3 regions of the Nonomuraea insulae genome follow, and region 1 is predicted to be linked to each of the others. Evidence: riboswitches for the same ligand, from Rfam matches in the RefSeq annotation. Region 1 holds a riboswitch; each other region holds the start of a gene.
What was found. A riboswitch is a leader RNA that binds a small molecule or an ion and turns the genes downstream of it on or off. The one in region 1 is predicted to bind cyclic di-AMP.

Region 1 (5,896 bases):
GCTTGTCCATATAGAGACGCTCGTTACGGTCAGGTACGCAACAGCCGTACCCTTGTCTGAAAGGGCATGTCACGAAGGGACAAGTGGGATGAGTTCAGCGGGTGAAGGCCTGGCTCGCCCGCTTCCCGAGCAGGTGCGGCTCAACGTGGTCGATCTGGCCTCTCAGGTCCTCGGAACGATGCCCGCTGTCTCCATACCGCCGCCCCTGCGCGGCATCGCCAAGTTCGACCCCCGTAAACGGGCCAAACTCGGCAGTGCCCCCATAGCGGCGCAGCTCGAGAACGACAAGAAGTTCCGCGAACTGGTCGCCGAGTCCGTGGCGGCCGGCTGGCCGGAGCTGGTCACGGCGCTGGCGGAGGGCAACGTGCCCCCGGCGGCCGACCCCGTGCTGGTGGCCGCGGCGGCATACCTCACCAGGCCCCCGGGCTGGGCGGAGATGATCGAGACCGCCCGCACCGACCTGGAGCAGGCGGCGGTGGCGGCCGAGGGCACCGAGCGCGAAGAGGTGGTGACCCGGCTGCGCGAGCAACTCGCCGCGCAGAAGAGCTCCGCCAAGGAGGAGGCCGACCGGCTGCGCGAGCAGATCAAGTCGGCCCGCGCGGAGAACTCCGACCTGCGCCGCAAGCTGCACGACGCCCGTGAGCGGGCCAAGGCCGCGGCGCGGCGCTCCGAGGAGATGGAGCACGTCGCCGAGGAGGCCAGGACGGCCGCCACGGTCGCGGGCAGCGCCGGCGAGTCCGAGCTGCGGCGGCTGCGCGAGCGGCTGGCCGACGTGGAGAAACAGCTCGAAGCCTCGCGCCGGGCCGCCCGCGAGGGCAGGAGCATCGAGGACGCCCGCGTCCGGGTGCTGCTCGACGCGCTGCAGGACGCCTCGGCCGGGCTGCGCCGCGAGCTGGCCCTGCCCACCACGATCAGCCGACCCGCCGACTCGGTCGCGGCGGTCACCGGCGAGCGACCCGGAGTGCGCGGGGTGCCCGCGCGGGCCCTGGCCGACGACGACCCGCAACTGCTCGACCAGCTCCTGGCGCTGCCCCAGGTGCACCTGATCATCGACGGCTACAACGTCACCAAGACCGGCTACGGCACCCACACGCTCGCCGACCAGCGCACGCGTCTCATGACCGGGCTCGGCGGGCTCGTGGCGCAGACCAGGGTCGAGGTGACCGTGGTGTTCGACGGCGCCGAGCTCAACGCCCCCGTGCAGGTGGTGGCGCCGCGCGGGGTGCGGGTGTTGTTCAGCGCGCCGGGGGAGATCGCCGACGACCTCATCCGCCAGCTCGTACGCGCTGAGCCACCCGGCCGGGCCATCGCCGTGGTGTCGTCGGACCGCGAGGTCGCCGAGTCGGTCAGGCGCATGGGAGCCAGACCCGTTCCGTCGGCTTTGCTGCTGCGCCGGTTGGGTCGCGCGTAGGTTACGAATTGCCGCGTTTGGGTCATGGCCCACCCGCCACTTCTGTACTATTTCGCCCCAGATGTAATCCCATGGAGGCGATACAGTGAGGTTTGGCCGGGTGCCGGTGGCCACGGGTCTCATGTTCGGGCTGGTGCTGATCCCGATGGGAGCGGCGGTCGCCGATCCCAAACCCACTCTCGGCCAAGCCAAGGCCAAGCTCGACAAGCTCAACGACAAGGCCGACAAGGTCGTCGACCGGTACAACACGGCGACAGAGCGCTACAAGAAGGCCAAGTCCACCTACACCACGCTGAACGACAGCTACAAGCGCAAGCTGGCGACCGTTGAGGACCTGCGCGCTCAGGTGATCGGCATGGCCGTCGACAGCTACAAGCTCGGCGAGGACGTGACCTCCTGGCCCGGCATCCTCGGCTCGCAGAACCCCCAGGGCATGCTGACGGGGCTGGCGGTGGCCGGCCAGGTGCAGCAGGAGCGGGCCCGGAAGCTGGCGGCCTTCAACCAGGCGAACCGGGGGCTGAAGGCCGACCGCGACAAGGCGCAGGACGCCCTGCGGGGCGCCGACAAGGAGCGGGACTCCGTCCAGAAGGAGCGCTCCGACATCCTCAAGCTGGTCGAGCAGCAGAAGAAACTGCTGAAGAAGCTCGGGGCCTACAACGCCGGCAACCCGAACAGCGTGGGCCTCAAATACACCGGCGCGGCCTCGGGGAACGCGGCCGCGGTGCTGCGGTTCGCCTACGCGCAGGTGGGCAAGCCGTACATATTCGGCGGGACGGGTCCTGGCGGCTTCGACTGCTCGGGGCTGACGCAGGCGGCCTGGGCGGCGGCTGGGGTCTCGCTGCCGCGTACGACGTGGTCGCAGTGGGCCTGGGGGGCCAGCCGCAAGGTGAGCATGGACGCCCTGCAGCCCGGGGACCTGATTTTCAGTAATGGGCTCGGACACGTCAGCATTTATGCGGGCAATGGGAATATCGTCCATGCGCCGCAGACCGGCGACGTCGTCAAGGTCGTAAAACTGTCCGCCTACGGGGGCGGTCTCGTCGGCGCGATCCGTCCGTGACTTTTCTCCCTTAGTTCGACTGCGGTGGGTGGCCTGTCCACCGACCGCTCCGGCTGACCGCCGTCCAGGACTGACCCGCGCACCTTTACGCGCTGCCATGGCCGGTAACCCGCCGCACTTCGCCTGACGGCCCTCCAGGAAACGCCCTGACCCGCGTTTGGCGCCATCCTTTACGCCGTGACTGGTCGGCCACCCGCCGCACTCCGCTGACGGCCCTCCAGGAAACGTCTTAGCCCCATCCTTTACGCGCTGCCACGGCCAACCACCCGCCGCACTCCGCCTGATGGCCCTCCAGGAAACGCCCTCTGACCATTCAGTGGCGAGCCGCCGTTACGCGAGCCCGAGTTGCCCGACTTCCGTGGTTCAAGCGTTCGCCGCCATGCCCGCCGTTTCGGTCTCTGCCGGCGGGGATTTCGGCTGCCGGACGGCTGTGTTGTTTGTCACCAAAGGTTTCGGTCATGCCGGTTGGTCGGGTGTAAGCGCTTTTGCGCAGGTCAAAGCCCTTCCGTGAAGCTCCGGAATCGACCATCTTCGTGACTACTACGTCACCTCGTAGGCCATCGCGATGTGATCGCGAGAGCGCTCCCCGGCGCGGGTGGTCGCGTTTCAGATGTGACGTTTGGGGCGCGAGTGATGATTGGGACCTGACAACAGCCGCTGTGTCCAAGTGTGAGCAGGGTCACATTTCAATAACGGAACCTGGTGCTCCAGCAGGGGTTCGGCATTTGACCGACACCACTATCTGATCTTTACAACCGGGTTCACCCTTTGCCGATCCTTGACCGTTCGGCGTAGCTTCTGGCGTCGTCGCGGTGAACAAGCCATGTCGCTGCGAACCGGCATCGGTCCCTCCCGATGCGAGACAGATAAATATCCGCCGGTCGCTCCCGATATCCCCATATCGCAGACAAATCGGGGCTTGCGACCTGCCGAATCCGTGCAGCCAGGAGGCACGGAGCCGGGGACCCAGCGATCCCATGTTTCCCCAGGGATCAGGGGTGAATCGGCGCGCCAATCGCGCCGTAGGGCGACTTCCAGGCCCGAATCCGTCAGCTAACCCGGTAGGCGTTCGTGGAAGACACAAGGAGAAATCCTGTCTAACTCCCTGCAGAACCCCCGCCTGTCCCGCCTTGCCCTGAGTGGCGTTGCACTCACGATGACCGTGACGGCCGGAGGTCTCGTCCTCCATGCCCCCACGGCTCAAGCGGCGACGACGAGCGCATCGGCCGGCACGACGACGGTGAAGGCGGCTACCACCGCCCTGACCTCGGCGAAGTCGGTCACGACGGCCCAGAGAAAGGCCGCCAAAGCCGCTCGGCAGAAATCGAAGGCCCGCACGGCCGTCGCCGTGGCCAAGGATCAGATCGGTGACCCGTATCGATACGGGGGCACAGGACCTGGTTCGTTTGACTGCTCCGGACTCGTCCAGTTCGCCTGGAAGAGGGCCGGGGTGAAACTCCCGCGCGTGGCGAGCAGCCAGTTCGCCCGTATCAGGCACAAGATCTCCTGGCGCAAACTGAAGCCAGGTGACCTGATGTTCTTCAGCGGGTTGGGCCACGTGGGCATGTACGTCGGCAAGGGCAAGATGATCCATTCGCCGCGGACAGGCGAACGGGTGCGCATAGACAAGCTGGGCGGATGGCGCAGGTCGTCGTTCGTCGGCGCGGTCCGTCCCGGCATGTGAACAAGCCCCGTCCGGATTCTCTGGAGACTTTCCTGAGTTCGGACGGGGCTTTCGCATGTGAGGCGCAGGCTCCGCCCGTGAGGCGCAGATTTCGCCCGTGGGGCGCAGGCTTCGCCCGTGGGGCGCAGATTTCGCCCGTGGGGCGCGGGCTTCGCCCGTCAGGTACAGACTTGCGCAGGTCGGGCGCAGATTTCGCCCGTGGGGCGCGGGCTTCGCCCGTGGGGCGCAGATTTCGCCCGTGGGGCGCAGATTTCGCCCGTGGGGCGCGGGCTTCGCCCGTCAGGTACAGACTTGCGCAGGTCGGGCGCAGGTTTCGCCCGTGGGGCGCAGGCTGGCGCATGTCGGGCACGGGATTGGCCGACTACCATCAGGCAGCGTGTCCGAGCAGGTGAGCCGACGCGCGGCGGTGACCGCCCTGCTGCTCCTCGCCTTCGCCCCCGCCAGCGCCCCCGGCATCCCCGCCCTCCCCCCGGAGTTGCGTGGCCTGTGGCCAGGAGGCCCCACGATCGTCTCTCACGGCCGGCGCTCCGTCGTCGTGGGCCACGGCGCGGGCTCACTCGGCGAACTGGCCGACAGGGCCGACAGGGCCGGGCTGCGCGTCTCGCAGGTGCTGGGCAGGCCCGTACGAGCCCTGATCGTCGTACCGGAGTCGGCAGGCGAGGCCGCCCGGCTGGCCCGCGCGGACCGGCTCGACGGTCTGGCGGCGCTGGCCGACGGCGGGCGCGTGATCGTCGTGCCCGAGACGTTCGCCACCCTCACCTCCACGGGGAAGGACGTCGTCCTCACCCACGAGCTCACCCATGTCGCGGCCGGTACCGACCACCTCCCCGTCTGGCTCTACGAGGGATTCGCCGACTATGTCGGCTACCGGGACGCAGGGCTGCCCCTGGCGAGCGCCGCCGCCGAACTCGCCGCCGAGATACAGGCCGGACGCTTGCCCAGCGCTTTGCCCGGCCCTGAGGCTTTCGTGGCGGACGGGCGGGACCCGGGCCGGCTGGCGCGTGCGTACCAGGAGGCGTGGCTCGCGTGTCGTTTCCTCGCTGACCGGTTCGGTGAGGGGACCCTGGTGAGGCTCTACCGTGAAGCCCAGGTGGCCGGCGTCGAAAAGGCACTCGCCTCCCTGGGACTCTCCGTCGCCACGCTGACGGAAAGGTGGCGCGCGTACGTACGGGATCGGCTCGTGTGAAGTGCGTACGGGATCAGCTCGTGTGAAGGGGAGGCGGATGAGCGAACAACTGGACGCGGACGACCCTCAAGAGGGCGGAACGGCCACCGCGGCGCGGTCCGGCCGGGGTGCGACGGAGCCCGATGGGGAGGCGCCCGTGGGGAGAAGCGGGCCGAGACGGCAGGCCGCCGTCGCGCTGGTGCTGCTCGGCCTGGCCATCCTGGCCGTGGCCGTCTTCAGCACCCCGTGGGACGTGCTGACGGGCGGCCCGCCGGATCCGGCCCGCGACTTCAGCGCCACGCAGATCGCCAGGGCGGAGGCGTTCGACGTGGCCACGAGCCTGCCGAGCTACCTCTCGCTGGCGCTCACGATCATCTTCGCCGGGCTCCTGGTCGCCACCCCGTTCGGGGCCAAGGTGCTGGGGGTGCTCAGGGGCCCGCGGTGGCTGCGGGTGATCCTCGGCGTCGTGGTGATCACCGCGATCGTCGAGCTGGTCAGGTGGCCTCTGGGTGTCTGGTTCGAGACGATCATGCGGGACTACGGCCTGTCCACCCAGGACTGGGCCGGCTGGGCGGG
Region 2 (5,896 bases), on a different contig from region 1:
GGACCGCCCCAACCTCGAGGACCCGGCGAAGATCGACAAGAACGTCGGCTTCCTCGGCGTGCTGCCCACCGAGGTCATGGAGAAGCAGAACATCGGCCAGGTCATCGGCTACATGGGCGAGCTGTCCGGCCGGGTGGCGAGCTCGCTGGTCAACCTGCCCAACAAAATGGTGGGGATCTGGAACGCGGCCTTCTCCGGCCAGGAACGTGACCCGGAGGGCCCGGTCGGCGTGGTCGGGGCGGGCCGCATGGGCGGCGAGATCCTGGCCTCCGACCTGTCCAGCGAGAAGAAGATCGCCATCTTCGTCAACCTGCTGGCCGGCTTCAACCTGGCGATCGGCATGTTCAACCTCATCCCGCTGCTGCCGCTGGACGGCGGGCACATCGCCGGCGGCCTGTGGGAGGGCATCAAGCGGGCCTACGCCAAGGTGATGCGGCGGCCCGAGCCCCGTTACGTGGACATCGCCAAGGTGCTGCCTCTGACGTACGCGATCGCGATCGTGATGATGGTCATGGCCGGCCTGCTCGTCTACGCCGACCTGGTGAATCCGCTCAGACTGACGAACTGACGGCGCCCGCCGGCGGATCGCCCCGTTCCCGGCCCCTTGGCGGCGTCAGGCGGCGAAGCCTCCGTCGACGTTGATGGCCGAACCGGTGACGTAACGGCCGCCTTCGCCGGCGAGGTAGGCGACGGCGGCGGCGATGTCCTCGACGGTGCCGTAGCGGCCCAGCGCGGTCACGCCGCTGAACATCGGAGCCTGCGGGCCGTCGGCCGGGTTCGCGTGCGTGTCGATCGGGCCGGGGTGGATGACGGTGGCGGTGATGCCGCGCGGGCCGAGATCGCGGGCCAGGCCTTTGGTGAGGCCGGCCAGCGCGGACTTGCTCATCGCGAACAATGTCATCCCCGGCCCGGGAACGTGCTCGGCGACGCAGGTGCCGACGTTGATGAGGCGGCCCCCACGGTCCATGTGCCGCGCCGCCGCCTGGCAGGCCAGAAACGCCGCCCGCACGTTGACCGCCAGCACGTGGTCCACCTCTTGCGGCGTCACCTGGGCCAGATCCCCGACGGCGAAGGCGGCCGCATTGTTGACCAGGATGTCGATCCTGCCCAGCTCCGCCACGGTCTGCTCGACCGCCGCGGTGGCCGCGTGCGCGTCGGCGAAGTCCGCCTTGATCACGAGTGCCCGGGCGCCGCCGGCTTCGATCCGCCGGCCCACCGCCCGCGCCTCCTCGGCGGCGTTGACGTAGGTGATGGCCACCTCCGCCCCGTCCTGGGCCAGTCGCAGGGCGATCGCCGCCCCGATGCCCCGGCTGCCACCCGTCACCAACGCCACCTTGCCGGCCAGTTCGCTCACGTCCGCCTCATTTCTTTGTCGATCGGCAAAGAAATAAATAGCAGGATGCGTCCGAGCCGGTCAAGGGATATCTTGGTCAATCGACAAAGAAAGGTGGCGGACATGGCGGAACGGGGCAGGCCACGCGGCTTCGACCGGGACCTGGCACTACGCCAGGCAATGATCACGTTCTGGGAGCGCGGCTACGAGGGCACCTCGATGGCCGACCTCACCACCGCCATGGGCATCGCCTCGGCCAGCATCTATGCCGGCTTCGGCGCGAAGGAGCAGCTGTTCAGGGAGGCCGTCGAGCTGTACGGGGCGACGGAGGGCGCCAGGCCGCTGCACCTTCTGGAGACGGCCGGTACCGCGCGGGAGGGCGTCGCCCAGGCACTGCGCGCCAACGCCGACAGGTTCGCGGACCCCGCCACGCCGCCAGGCTGCATGGTGGTGCTGTCAGCGTTGACGGGCACGACCCAGAACGCCGGGTTGCGTGGCTTCCTCGCCGAACGCCGCGCACTCGTGCCGCACTCCTTCCGGCGACGACTGGAGCAGGGCATCAAGGATGGCGACGTGACCGCCGGCACGGATGTCGACGCCGTCGCCGACTTCTACGCCGCCGTCCTGCAAGGCATGGCCATCCATTCCCGCGATGGAGCCACCCGGGCGCGACTGGAGACGGTCATCGCCTGTGCCCTGGCGGCGTGGGACACCCTGACGTCCCCCGAAGCCGCCCCATGCTGATGGCGATTCAGTTCATCGAGATGTGCACGTGGTCGTAGTGGTTCTGGGTGATGCTGCCCCGGTCGGACATCGTGCGCCAGCCCGAGCCCAGGTTGATGCGCTGCTTCCAGATCACGTACTTGACGCCCAGCTTGTCCTTGTTCTTCAGCGCCCAGTCGGCGATCCGGTCGCCGAGGGCGTTGTGGTCGGAGCTGGGCGTCGTGCCGCCCGTGCTCATCATGAAGTCGCAGGCCCGCCCAAGAGGGTGCTCGCCGTCGGAGCCCGAGCGGAAGCAGCCCACGTCGTACGGCAGCGCGAAGTTCTTGCCCACCTCGGCCTTCATCAGCCGCGTACGTGAGGTGATGTTGTCCGAGCCCGACGGCAGTTGCGGCGCCCAGGAGCCGTCGGAGTTGCGGCCCGTCGCGTACGGCACCAGGTCCTCGAGCTTGTCCTGGATGTCCTTGATGACGTCCTCGGCGTCGTCGCGCTGCTCGTCCACCTCGGCCGCGTCCGACTTGACCTGGGCCGCCAGCGCGGTGGCCTCCTCGCTGGCCTTCTTCTTGTCGTCGCGGGCCCTGATCACGCCGTTCACGATGGCCTGCTGCTCGGCGGTGATCTGTTCGAGCAGGGCCGCGCTGCTGCCGTTCTGGGGGAGCATGAAGCCGCCGTTGTCCGGGAGCATGAAGGAGGGCAGCGAGGGGTCGGCGTTCTGGTAGCGCAGGCGGGCGATCTCGGCGACGCGCTGCTCGGCCGCGGTCAGCGCCTGCTCGGCGGCGGCCAGTTTGCCCTTGGCCGTCTCGACCCCCTGCTGCGCCTTGGCCAGGTCGACGCGCTTGAGGTTGTACTTCTCGATGAGCTTGTCGACCTTGGTGTTGAGCTGCTTGAGCTGGGCCCGGAGCTCCGACTCCGTCGGCTTGGGGGCGGCCGAGGCCGCGGTCGCCGGGAGGACGGCGAGGGCGCCGGCGGTGATGAGAGCGATGGCAAGAGCCGCGGGGGACGAAGCCGCCACGTAGGTGTTCCTCTCCCTCTGCCGGCCGGGTTAGCTGACGGGTTCGGGCATGGGAGGTGCTCCCTACCGCCGAAGCGGATTCACCCCAGGTGCGGTTTGGGTCCCCGGCTCCCGGGCGCCGCGCCCGGGATTAGGCGTGCAACGGCCGTTACGGCCGGTGCATAACGGGATATTAGTGGTAGATCACGAGTCATGCGACCTTAATTAGAAATCCATTAGTGATCTACCTGTGATCGAAGCATGCGTGCGGCCTCCTCAGGCGACACGTCGTTGACGAAGGCGCCCATCGCCGACTCCGAGCCCGCCAGGAACTTGAGCTTGTTGGCCGCCCGCCTGATGCTGAACAACTCCAGGTGCAGGTAGCCCAGCTCACGATCCTGCCGCACCGGCGCCTGGTGCCAGGCCGAGATGTACGGCATCACGACCCCGAACAGCCCGTCGAACGCCCGCAGCACCGACGTGTACAGAGGCGCGAACGCCGCCCGCTCCTCCTCGGTGAGCGCGGCCAGGTCGGGCGCCTGCCGGTGCGGATAGAGGTGCACCTCGAACGGCCAGCGCGCGGCGGCGGGCACGAAGGCCGTCCACAACTCGTTGGCGGCCACCACCCGCGTCCCCGCCTCCCGCTCGGCGGCCAGCACGTCGGCGAACAGGTTGCCCTTCGTATAGCGCCGGGCGGCGCCGAGTTGCAGCTTGGTCCTGGGCGTGACGTACGGGTAGGCGTAGATCTGGCCGTGCGGGTGGGCGAGCGTGATGCCGATCTCCTCGCCCCGGTTCTCGAAGCAGAACACCTGCTCCACGCCCTCGATCGCGGACATCTCGGCCGTGCGGTCGGCCCAGGCCTCCATGACCAGCTCCACCTGGGCGTTGGAGAGCTTGGAGAAGGAGGAGGAGTGATCAGAGGTGAAGCACACCACCTCACACCTCCCCACGCCCGGACGGACCTCACTCAGCCCACCCACAGCCTCATAAGTCCCAAAATTTCCGGAAAAAGAGGGGAAGCGGTTCTCGAACACGGCCACGTCGTAGTCGTACGCCGGGATCTCTGTCGACCGCTCCTCCGACGACGGGCACAACGGGCACTCGGCCGCGCCGCCGGTCGGCAGGAACGTCCGCGTCTGCCGATGCCCGGCGATCGCGATCCACTCCTCCGTCAGCGGGTCGTAGCGCAACTCGGAGGCCACGGGCCGGCCTTCGAGAGGCCGCCGGTCGATCACGCTCCTGTCGGCGTCGTCGCGCCGGTCGAAGTAGATCAGCTCTCGGCCGTCGGCCAGATGGGTGATGGTGCGCTTCAAGGCGAGCCCTCCGCGATGATCAGTTCTACGGCCCGTTCGGCCAGCTCCGTGCGTGCTTCCTCGGGCAGCCCCGCGTCGCTGATGACCACGTGGGCCTCGCTCAGCTCCGCGATCGTGCTGATGCCGACGGTGTTCCACTTGGTGTGGTCGGCGGGGACGACCAGCCGGTGCGCGGCCGCCACGAGCTCCCTGTCGGTCTCGGACTCCAGCAGGTTGGGCGTGGTGAACCCGGCCCGCACGCTCATCCCGTGCACGCCGAGGAAGAGCGTGTCCACGTGCAGGCGGCGGATCGCGGCCACGGCGACCGGGCCCACCAGGGCGTCGGACGGAGTGCGTACGCCGCCGGTCAGCACGACCGTGCGGTCGGTGCGCGGGTTGCGGTGGAAGACCTCGGCGACCGGGATCGAGTTGGTGATCACGGTCAGCTCGGGCACGCCGATCAGGTGGTGGGCCAGCGCCCACGTGGTGGTCCCCGCCGACAGCGCCACGGCCGTTCCCGGCCGTACGAGTGTGGCCGCGTGCCGCGCGATGGCCGCCTTCTCCTGCTGCTGGCGGGCGGACTTGGCGGTGAAGCCCGGCTCCTCGGTCGAGCCGGGGCCGAGCGCGGTCGCGCCGCCGTGCACCTTCTCCAGCAGCCCGCGTTCGGCCAGCACCTCAAGGTCGCGGCGGATGGTCATGTCGGAGACGCCGAGCTCGCGTACGAGGTCGGCCACCCGGACGCCGCCGTTGCTGCGCACGCGTTCGAGGATCGTCTGTTGCCGCTGCTGTGCGAGCACGTCCGTTCCTTCCAACAGATTCCACCAAATTATGACACGGAATTGTTGGGGAATGTTAGTTCGCGGGGTTCGCTTGCGCTGGTCAGCGTGGGCGAGAGAAGTTGGGGGCTCATGCCGTACCGATCATCGGAGGCGAGCTTATGGCCAGGCGCGCGCGCAAGGGCAAGGCACGCAAGAAGAAGAAGGCGAACCACGGCAAGCGTCCCACGGCGCGATGACGAGCGGGTGACCGCCCGCCGTGGCGGTCACCCCGGCCGCAACACCGCGGGCCGATCCGGGTGGTCGGCCCGAATCACGACGTCGGCCGTCTCCTGGGGCCGCGCCTCACGCTCATACCGCTCGTACGCGGGCAACCGCCACCGCTCCTCCTCCGGGGTGCCCCGCTCCAGCGCCCCGGGTGACAACCACACGTGCGCGCTCACCTCGAACGCCAGCCCCCGCCCCAGCAGCAACGTCCCGTCCACCAGGACCACCCCGCCCGGCGGCAGCTCCACGTACGGCATCCGGTACGCCCGATCGATCCCGCTGTCCCACAACGCCGGCAACACCCGCCCGGACCCGCCCGGGTCCAGCGGCTCCAGCACCTCCCTGCGCAGCGCCTTGGCATCGAGCCAGTCGTCGTAGAAGGCGTCGGGATCCGTCCTGCCGTACTCCAGACGCAACGAGGCGGGCCGCAGGAAGTCGCCCGCCGACACCCGTGACACCGGCCGCCCGCGCAGGCGCAGGGGCGCCACGAGGTCGTCCGCCAGCGCCCAGGGCCGGG
Region 3 (5,896 bases), on a different contig from region 1:
CGTGGCGTAGGCGGCCGGCACGGCCCCCGACAACACGGGTGTGTGCCCGGCGCGCGTCGTGGTGATGAAGCGCAGCAGATCGTCGATGGGCACGGCCGCGGCGGCTGGTCCGGCCGCGTCGATCACGATCTCGCGCACTCCGGTGACGCGCTGGATGTCCAGGATGGTGTCGGCGTCGCACGCCGAGAGGGAATGGCTGCCGCGGTGCCTGGCATAGGTAGCGGGGCCGGTGTATCCGAGCAGCACCCGGTCACCGGCCTGGGTCGTCCCCAGGACGACGGAACGATCTGGTCGCACTGCCACCAGGACTCCACCGTCGGCAAGTGCGCCCAGCAGGCGATGCGGCGTGCCATGCTGGGCGAGCACGTCGGCAAGCGCAGGATTCCCGATGCTCATATGACGAACCATAGGTAGTCGGCCACGGCTTATCAGGCTAATGGTGAATAAATCGTCCGATCAAGACAAAGATGCATCCAGTGTGGATGAGTTTTTCGCCCGGTGGGTACGGAGGTCCCCGTCTCACATCGTGGGTCCCTCGTGAATACGTTCACAAGCTGCGGATACACTCTGTGGGACCGCCGGGGGGATCCGTGGACGTGTCCCCCCAACAGCCCGCCGTGCCTTAAGGATCCACACTCGTGAACAAGCCCGTCGTTCTGGTCGCAGAGGAGCTGTCCGAGGCTGGCCTCGCCGTACTCGGCGCTGATTTCGAGGTCCGCCACACCGACGGCGCCGACCGTTCCCAACTGCTGCCCGCCCTCGCCGACGTGGACGCCGTGATCGTCCGCTCGGCCACGCAGATCGACGCCGAGGCCATCGCCGCGGCGCCCAAGCTGCGCGTGGTCGCCCGCGCCGGCGTCGGTCTCGACAACGTCGACGTCGAGGCCGCCACCAAGGCCGGCGTCATGGTCGTCAACGCGCCGACCTCCAACATCACCAGCGCCGCCGAGCAGACGATCGCCCTCATCCTGGCCAGCGCCCGTAACACGGCCCAGGCCCACTCCGCGTTGAAGAACGGGGAGTGGAAGCGGTCCAAGTACACCGGTGTCGAGCTGGACGAGAAGGTCGTCGGCATCCTCGGACTGGGCAAGATCGGCCAGCTCGTGGCCCAGCGGCTGGCGCCGTTCGGCGTCGAGCTGATCGCCTACGACCCCTACCTGCCGCCGGCCCGTGCGGCGCAGATGGGCGTCAAGCTGCTCAGCCTCGAAGAGGTGCTCAAGCAGGCCGACTTCATCACCGTGCACCTGCCGAAGTCCAAGGAGACGCTCGGCCTCATCGGTGATCGCGAGCTGCACCAGGTCAAGCCGAACGTCCGGATCGTCAACGTCGCCCGCGGCGGCATCGTGGACGAGGGCGCGCTCTACTCGGCCATCAAGGAGGGCAGGGTCGCGGGAGCCGGTCTGGACGTCTTCTCCAAGGAGCCCTGCACCGACAGCCCGCTGTTCGAGCTCGACCAGGTCGTCGCCACGCCGCACCTCGGCGCCTCCACCCACGAGGCCCAGGAGAAGGCCGGCACCCAGGTCGCGCGGAGCGTGAAACTGGCTCTGGCGGGCGAGTTCGTCCCCGACGCGGTCAACGTTCAGGGCGGCGTCGTCGCCGAGGACGTCAAGCCGGGCCTGCCGCTGGCTGAGAAGCTCGGCCGGGTCTTCACGGCGCTGTCCGGCGAGGTGGCCACCAAGCTCGACATCGAGGTGCGCGGCGAGATCGCCGCCCAGGACGTGCGGGTGATCGAGCTGGCCGCGCTCAAGGGCGTGTTCGCCGACGTGGTCGAGGAGCAGGTCACCTACGTCAACGCCCCGCTGCTGGCCAAGGACCGCGGCATCACGGTCGAGCTGGTGACCAGCTCCGAGAGCCCCGACTGGCGCAACGTGGTGACCGTGCGCGGCGTGCTGGCCGACGGCCGTACGGTCTCGGTCTCCGGCACGCTGTCCGGGCCCCGCCAGATCACCAAGATCGTCGAGGTCAACGGCTACGAGATGGAGATCGAGCCGACGGCCCACCTGTGCTTCTTCACCTACGCCGACCGCCCCGGCATCGTCGGCGTGGTGGGCAGGCTGCTGGGCGAGCACGGCATCAACATCGCCTCGATGCAGGTGGCCCGCGACGCCAAGGGCGGCAAGGCGCTCATCGCGCTGACCGTCGACTCGGCGATCCCCGCCGACGTGGTCGAGCAGATCGGCGGCGAGATCGGCGCCGAGAGCGGCCGTTCTGTGGACCTGGAGGACTGACCTGCCGCGTGCGAAGGGCCGTCACCCGTTCCGGGTGGCGGCCCTTTTGCGTCTCAGGATGCGAGATAGTAGGACATCCAAGCAGCTCTCTCAGGTACTGTAACCGGTAATGCGCCAGGTTCTCGTACTTATTACCTGCCGCGGCGGGGCCTGTTAGGGCAGGTCGACGACCCGCCGCGGAGAGCGGCGACGTGTCGGCCAGTAAGCCCCCTTTCGTCCGGTCCGTGACCCGGACCACGAGATCAGGCCCGGTCGGATTCGCGACCGGGATCCGGCTTCCCTCCTTGGAACGTGCCCGCGAAATGAGATGAGTCACATGTACGAGATGAACCGTGCCGAAGACCACCAGGACGAGGCCGCCGAGGCCGTTCAGATAGCGCTGGACCGCCGCGACAACGGCGGCGCCCCGCAGAACTCCGGCCGGTAGGGACTCCGGCCGGTAGGGACTCCGGACGCCGGACGAGCGGCCCCGCCGTGAGACGGGGCCGCTCCCGGTGCTCTCAGAGGGTGGCCGTGAGCGTCGTCGGCGCGGGCTCCCGGACCTCCTTGAGGTGCTTGGACCACTGGCGTACGCCCTTCGGGTCCGGCCGGACGGCGCCGACGAACGACTGCCGCCGCCAGCTCGATAGCTTCTCCTCCTTCACGACGTCGCCCGTGTGCGGCGCGTTCACCATGTAACCGGGCTTGGAGATCATCCCCACGTGGCCCAGGCCGCTGAAGAACACCAGGTCGCCGGGCTTGAGGTGGTTCCAGGCGATCTTTCTGGAGAACGCCCCGTACTGCTCGCTGGCGGTTCGCGGCAGTTCGATCCCCGCGGCCCCGTACGACCTGAGCATGAGCCCCGAGCAGTCGTAGCCGCTCTTGCTGGCCCCGCCCCATACGTACGGCGTGCCCTGCTTGTCCATGGCGTAGTGGAGTGCGACCTTCCAGGCGGGCTTGGGGGTCTGCTTGTCCTGGAGGCGCTTGATCTCGGCGCCGGTGAGAGTGGTGGTGTCGTCGTCGGTGGCGGCCTGCGCGGCCTGACCGGTCAGGATGAGCCCGGCGGCACCGGCCGCCAGGGCTATGGCAATGCGAGACAGAACGATGCGCGACAAAGCATTGTCCTTCCATACGGCCGGCCGGGTTAGCTGACGGGCTCGGGCCTGGAAGACGGCCCTACGGCGATGCCGATTCGCCCCAGAGGGAAAAGTGGGTCCCCGGCTCCACACAGCGGCTGTGTGGATTAGGCCCGATGGACTCTAACGAATCGGTCAAAAGGTCGCAAACACCACAAAATCGGACGTCCGAGAGGTGAGATGGTGTGTTCGTCAGTCGAGACGAGCCGGTAAGGTACCGCCCATGGAGTCGCGTAACATCCGCCTGGCCGTCATCCCTGGGGATGGAATCGGCACCGAGGTCGTCGCCGAAGGACTCAAGGTCCTGGAGGCAGTAGGCACGAAGATCGAGCCCACACACTACGATCTGGGCGCCGCACGCTATCACCGCACCGGCGAGACCCTGCCGGACTCGGTGCTGGAGGAGCTGCGCGGCTATGACGCGATCCTGCTCGGCGCCGTGGGCGACCCCAGCGTGCCGCCCGGCATCCTTGAGCGCGACCTGCTGCTGCGGCTGCGGTTCGCGTTCGACCACTACGTGAACCTGCGGCCCGTCAAGCTGTTCCCCGGGGTCGAGACCCCGCTGGCCGACACCTCGCCCGAGGACATCGACATGATCGTCGTCCGCGAGGGCACCGAGGGCCTCTACGCCGGCACCGGCGGCGCCATGCGGCGCGGCACGCCGCACGAGATCGCCACCCAGGAGTCGCTCAACACCGCCTACGGCGTCGAGCGCGTGGTGCGCTACGCGTTCGAGAAGGCCAAGGCGCGCCCGCGCAAGAAGCTGACCCTCGTCCACAAGACGAACGTCCTCACCTTCGCCGGCGACCTGTGGCAGCGCACGGTCGACCAGGTGGCCGCCGACTACCCCGAGGTCACCACCGACTACTGCCACATCGACGCGGCCTCGATGTACTTCGTCAGCCAGCCCGAGCGCTTCGACGTGGTCGTCACCGACAACCTGTTCGGCGACATCATCACCGACCTCGGCGCCGCCATCGCCGGCGGCATCGGCCTGGCCGCCAGCGGCAACATCAACCCGGAGCGGTCGGCGCCCAGCATGTTCGAGCCGGTGCACGGCAGCGCCCCCGACATCGCCGGTCAGGGCAAGGCCGACCCCACCGCGACCATCCTGTCCGTCGCCATGCTCCTCGACCACCTCGGCCTGCACGCCGAGTCGGCCAGGGTCGAGCAGGCGGTCGCCGACGACATCGTGGAGCGCCTGGCCGGTTTCTCCGCCCGCACGACCGGCCAGGTCGGCGACGACATCACCACGCGAGTAGCCGGCTAGGACCGCCTAGCCCGGAAGCGTCTGGCGGTCCGAGGAGGACTGTCAGGCGCTTTTTCGCGTCCAGGCGGACTTATCCCCCCATTGACCGCTTGCCATCCCATATGGCGAGACAATAGGAAGTACGGACTGCCCTCGCTGGGCGCTGCCACAGGTTCGCGAATCCGCGAGCACTGGACAGGTTCCGGTAGATTTCGGTAGATCGCAGAGAGAAGGACCGCCGTCATGACCATCGCTCAGAAGCTCAGCTTCGACGTGCAGCTATCCGACCACGCTCGCACCGCGGCCGAGCGGGAGCAGGTACTGGCGAACCCCGGTTTCGGGCAGACCTTCACGGATCACATGATCTCGATCGACTACACCGAGGGCCAGGGCTGGCACGACGCCAGGCTCACGCCGTACGGGCCGCTCTCGCTCGACCCCGCCACCTCGGTCTTCCACTACGCGCAGGAGCTGTTCGAGGGCCTGAAGGCCTATCGCCAGGCCAGCGGCTCGATCGTGACGTTCCGCCCGTACGCGAACGCCGCCCGCTTCAACCGCTCGGCCCTGCGCATGGCCATGCCCGAACTGCCCGAGGAGACGTTCGTCGACTCGCTCGAGATCCTCGTCGAGACCGACAAGGACTGGGTGCCCACCACCGAGGGGCACAGCCTCTACCTGCGGCCCTTCATGATCGCCACTCAGGCGGGGCTGGGCGTCAACTACCCGTCGAAGTCGTACAGATACATGGTCATCGCCTCGCCGGCGGCCTCCTACTTCACCGGCGGCATCAAGCCCGTCTCCGTCTGGTTGTCCACCGAGTACACCCGCGCCGCCCCCGGCGGCACCGGCTTCGCCAAGTGCGGCGGCAACTACGCCGCGGCGTTCGTCGCGCAGCGGCAGGCCGTGGAGCACGGCTGCGACCAGGTGGTGTGGCTGGACGCCCACGAGCACCGCTACGTCGAGGAGATGGGCGGGATGAACCTGTTCTTCGTCTTCGGCGACAAGCTCGTCACCCCGGCGCTCACCGGCACCCTGCTGCCCGGCATCACCAGGGAGTCCATCCTCGAACTGGCCGGTGACCTGGGCCTGGAGACCGAGGAGCGGCTCATCACGGTGGACGAGTGGCAGGCCGGCTGCGAGTCGGGGGAGCTCACGGAGGTGTTCGCGTGCGGCACGGCCGCCGTGGTGACGCCGGTCGGCACGGTCAAGGGCGCCGACCGCTCCTGGAGCGTCGCCGACGGCACGCCGGGCCCCGTGACGATGCGGGTGCGCGAGGAGCTCGTGGGCATCCAGTACGGCGCCCG

Region 2: it holds a riboswitch for cyclic di-AMP, as region 1 does, so the genes downstream of both, ACFPZ3_RS17680 (coiled-coil domain-containing protein) here and ACFPZ3_RS52275 (C40 family peptidase) in region 1, are expected to answer to the same signal.
Region 3: it holds a riboswitch for cyclic di-AMP, as region 1 does, so the genes downstream of both, ACFPZ3_RS40790 (C40 family peptidase) here and ACFPZ3_RS52275 (C40 family peptidase) in region 1, are expected to answer to the same signal.

Annotation. Positions count from the first base shown of each region.
Region 1 covers NZ_JBHSPA010000080.1:36,255-42,150, reverse strand. The annotation lists gene ACFPZ3_RS52285 (NYN domain-containing protein) at 89-1,411, shown strand; gene ACFPZ3_RS52280 (C40 family peptidase) at 1,497-2,471, shown strand; cyclic di-AMP (ydaO/yuaA leader) riboswitch at 3,389-3,554, shown strand; gene ACFPZ3_RS52275 (C40 family peptidase) at 3,628-4,155, shown strand; gene ACFPZ3_RS52270 (gluzincin family metallopeptidase) at 4,532-5,341, shown strand; gene ACFPZ3_RS52265 (M48 family metallopeptidase) at 5,379-5,896, shown strand, end outside.
Region 2 covers NZ_JBHSPA010000023.1:16,958-22,853, reverse strand. The annotation lists gene ACFPZ3_RS17695 (M50 family metallopeptidase) at 1-568, shown strand, start outside; gene ACFPZ3_RS17690 (SDR family NAD(P)-dependent oxidoreductase) at 614-1,354, opposite strand; gene ACFPZ3_RS17685 (TetR/AcrR family transcriptional regulator) at 1,457-2,077, shown strand; gene ACFPZ3_RS17680 (coiled-coil domain-containing protein) at 2,085-3,065, opposite strand; cyclic di-AMP (ydaO/yuaA leader) riboswitch at 3,071-3,212, opposite strand; gene galT (galactose-1-phosphate uridylyltransferase) at 3,281-4,357, opposite strand; gene ACFPZ3_RS17670 (DeoR/GlpR family DNA-binding transcription regulator) at 4,354-5,133, opposite strand; gene ACFPZ3_RS17665 (50S ribosomal protein bL37) at 5,274-5,351, shown strand; gene ACFPZ3_RS17660 (nucleoside/nucleotide kinase family protein) at 5,379-5,896, opposite strand, start outside.
Region 3 covers NZ_JBHSPA010000052.1:184,964-190,859, reverse strand. The annotation lists gene ACFPZ3_RS40800 (hypothetical protein) at 1-396, opposite strand, end outside; gene serA (phosphoglycerate dehydrogenase) at 639-2,228, shown strand; gene ACFPZ3_RS40790 (C40 family peptidase) at 2,729-3,322, opposite strand; cyclic di-AMP (ydaO/yuaA leader) riboswitch at 3,326-3,467, opposite strand; gene ACFPZ3_RS40785 (3-isopropylmalate dehydrogenase) at 3,567-4,613, shown strand; gene ACFPZ3_RS40780 (branched-chain amino acid aminotransferase) at 4,836-5,896, shown strand, end outside.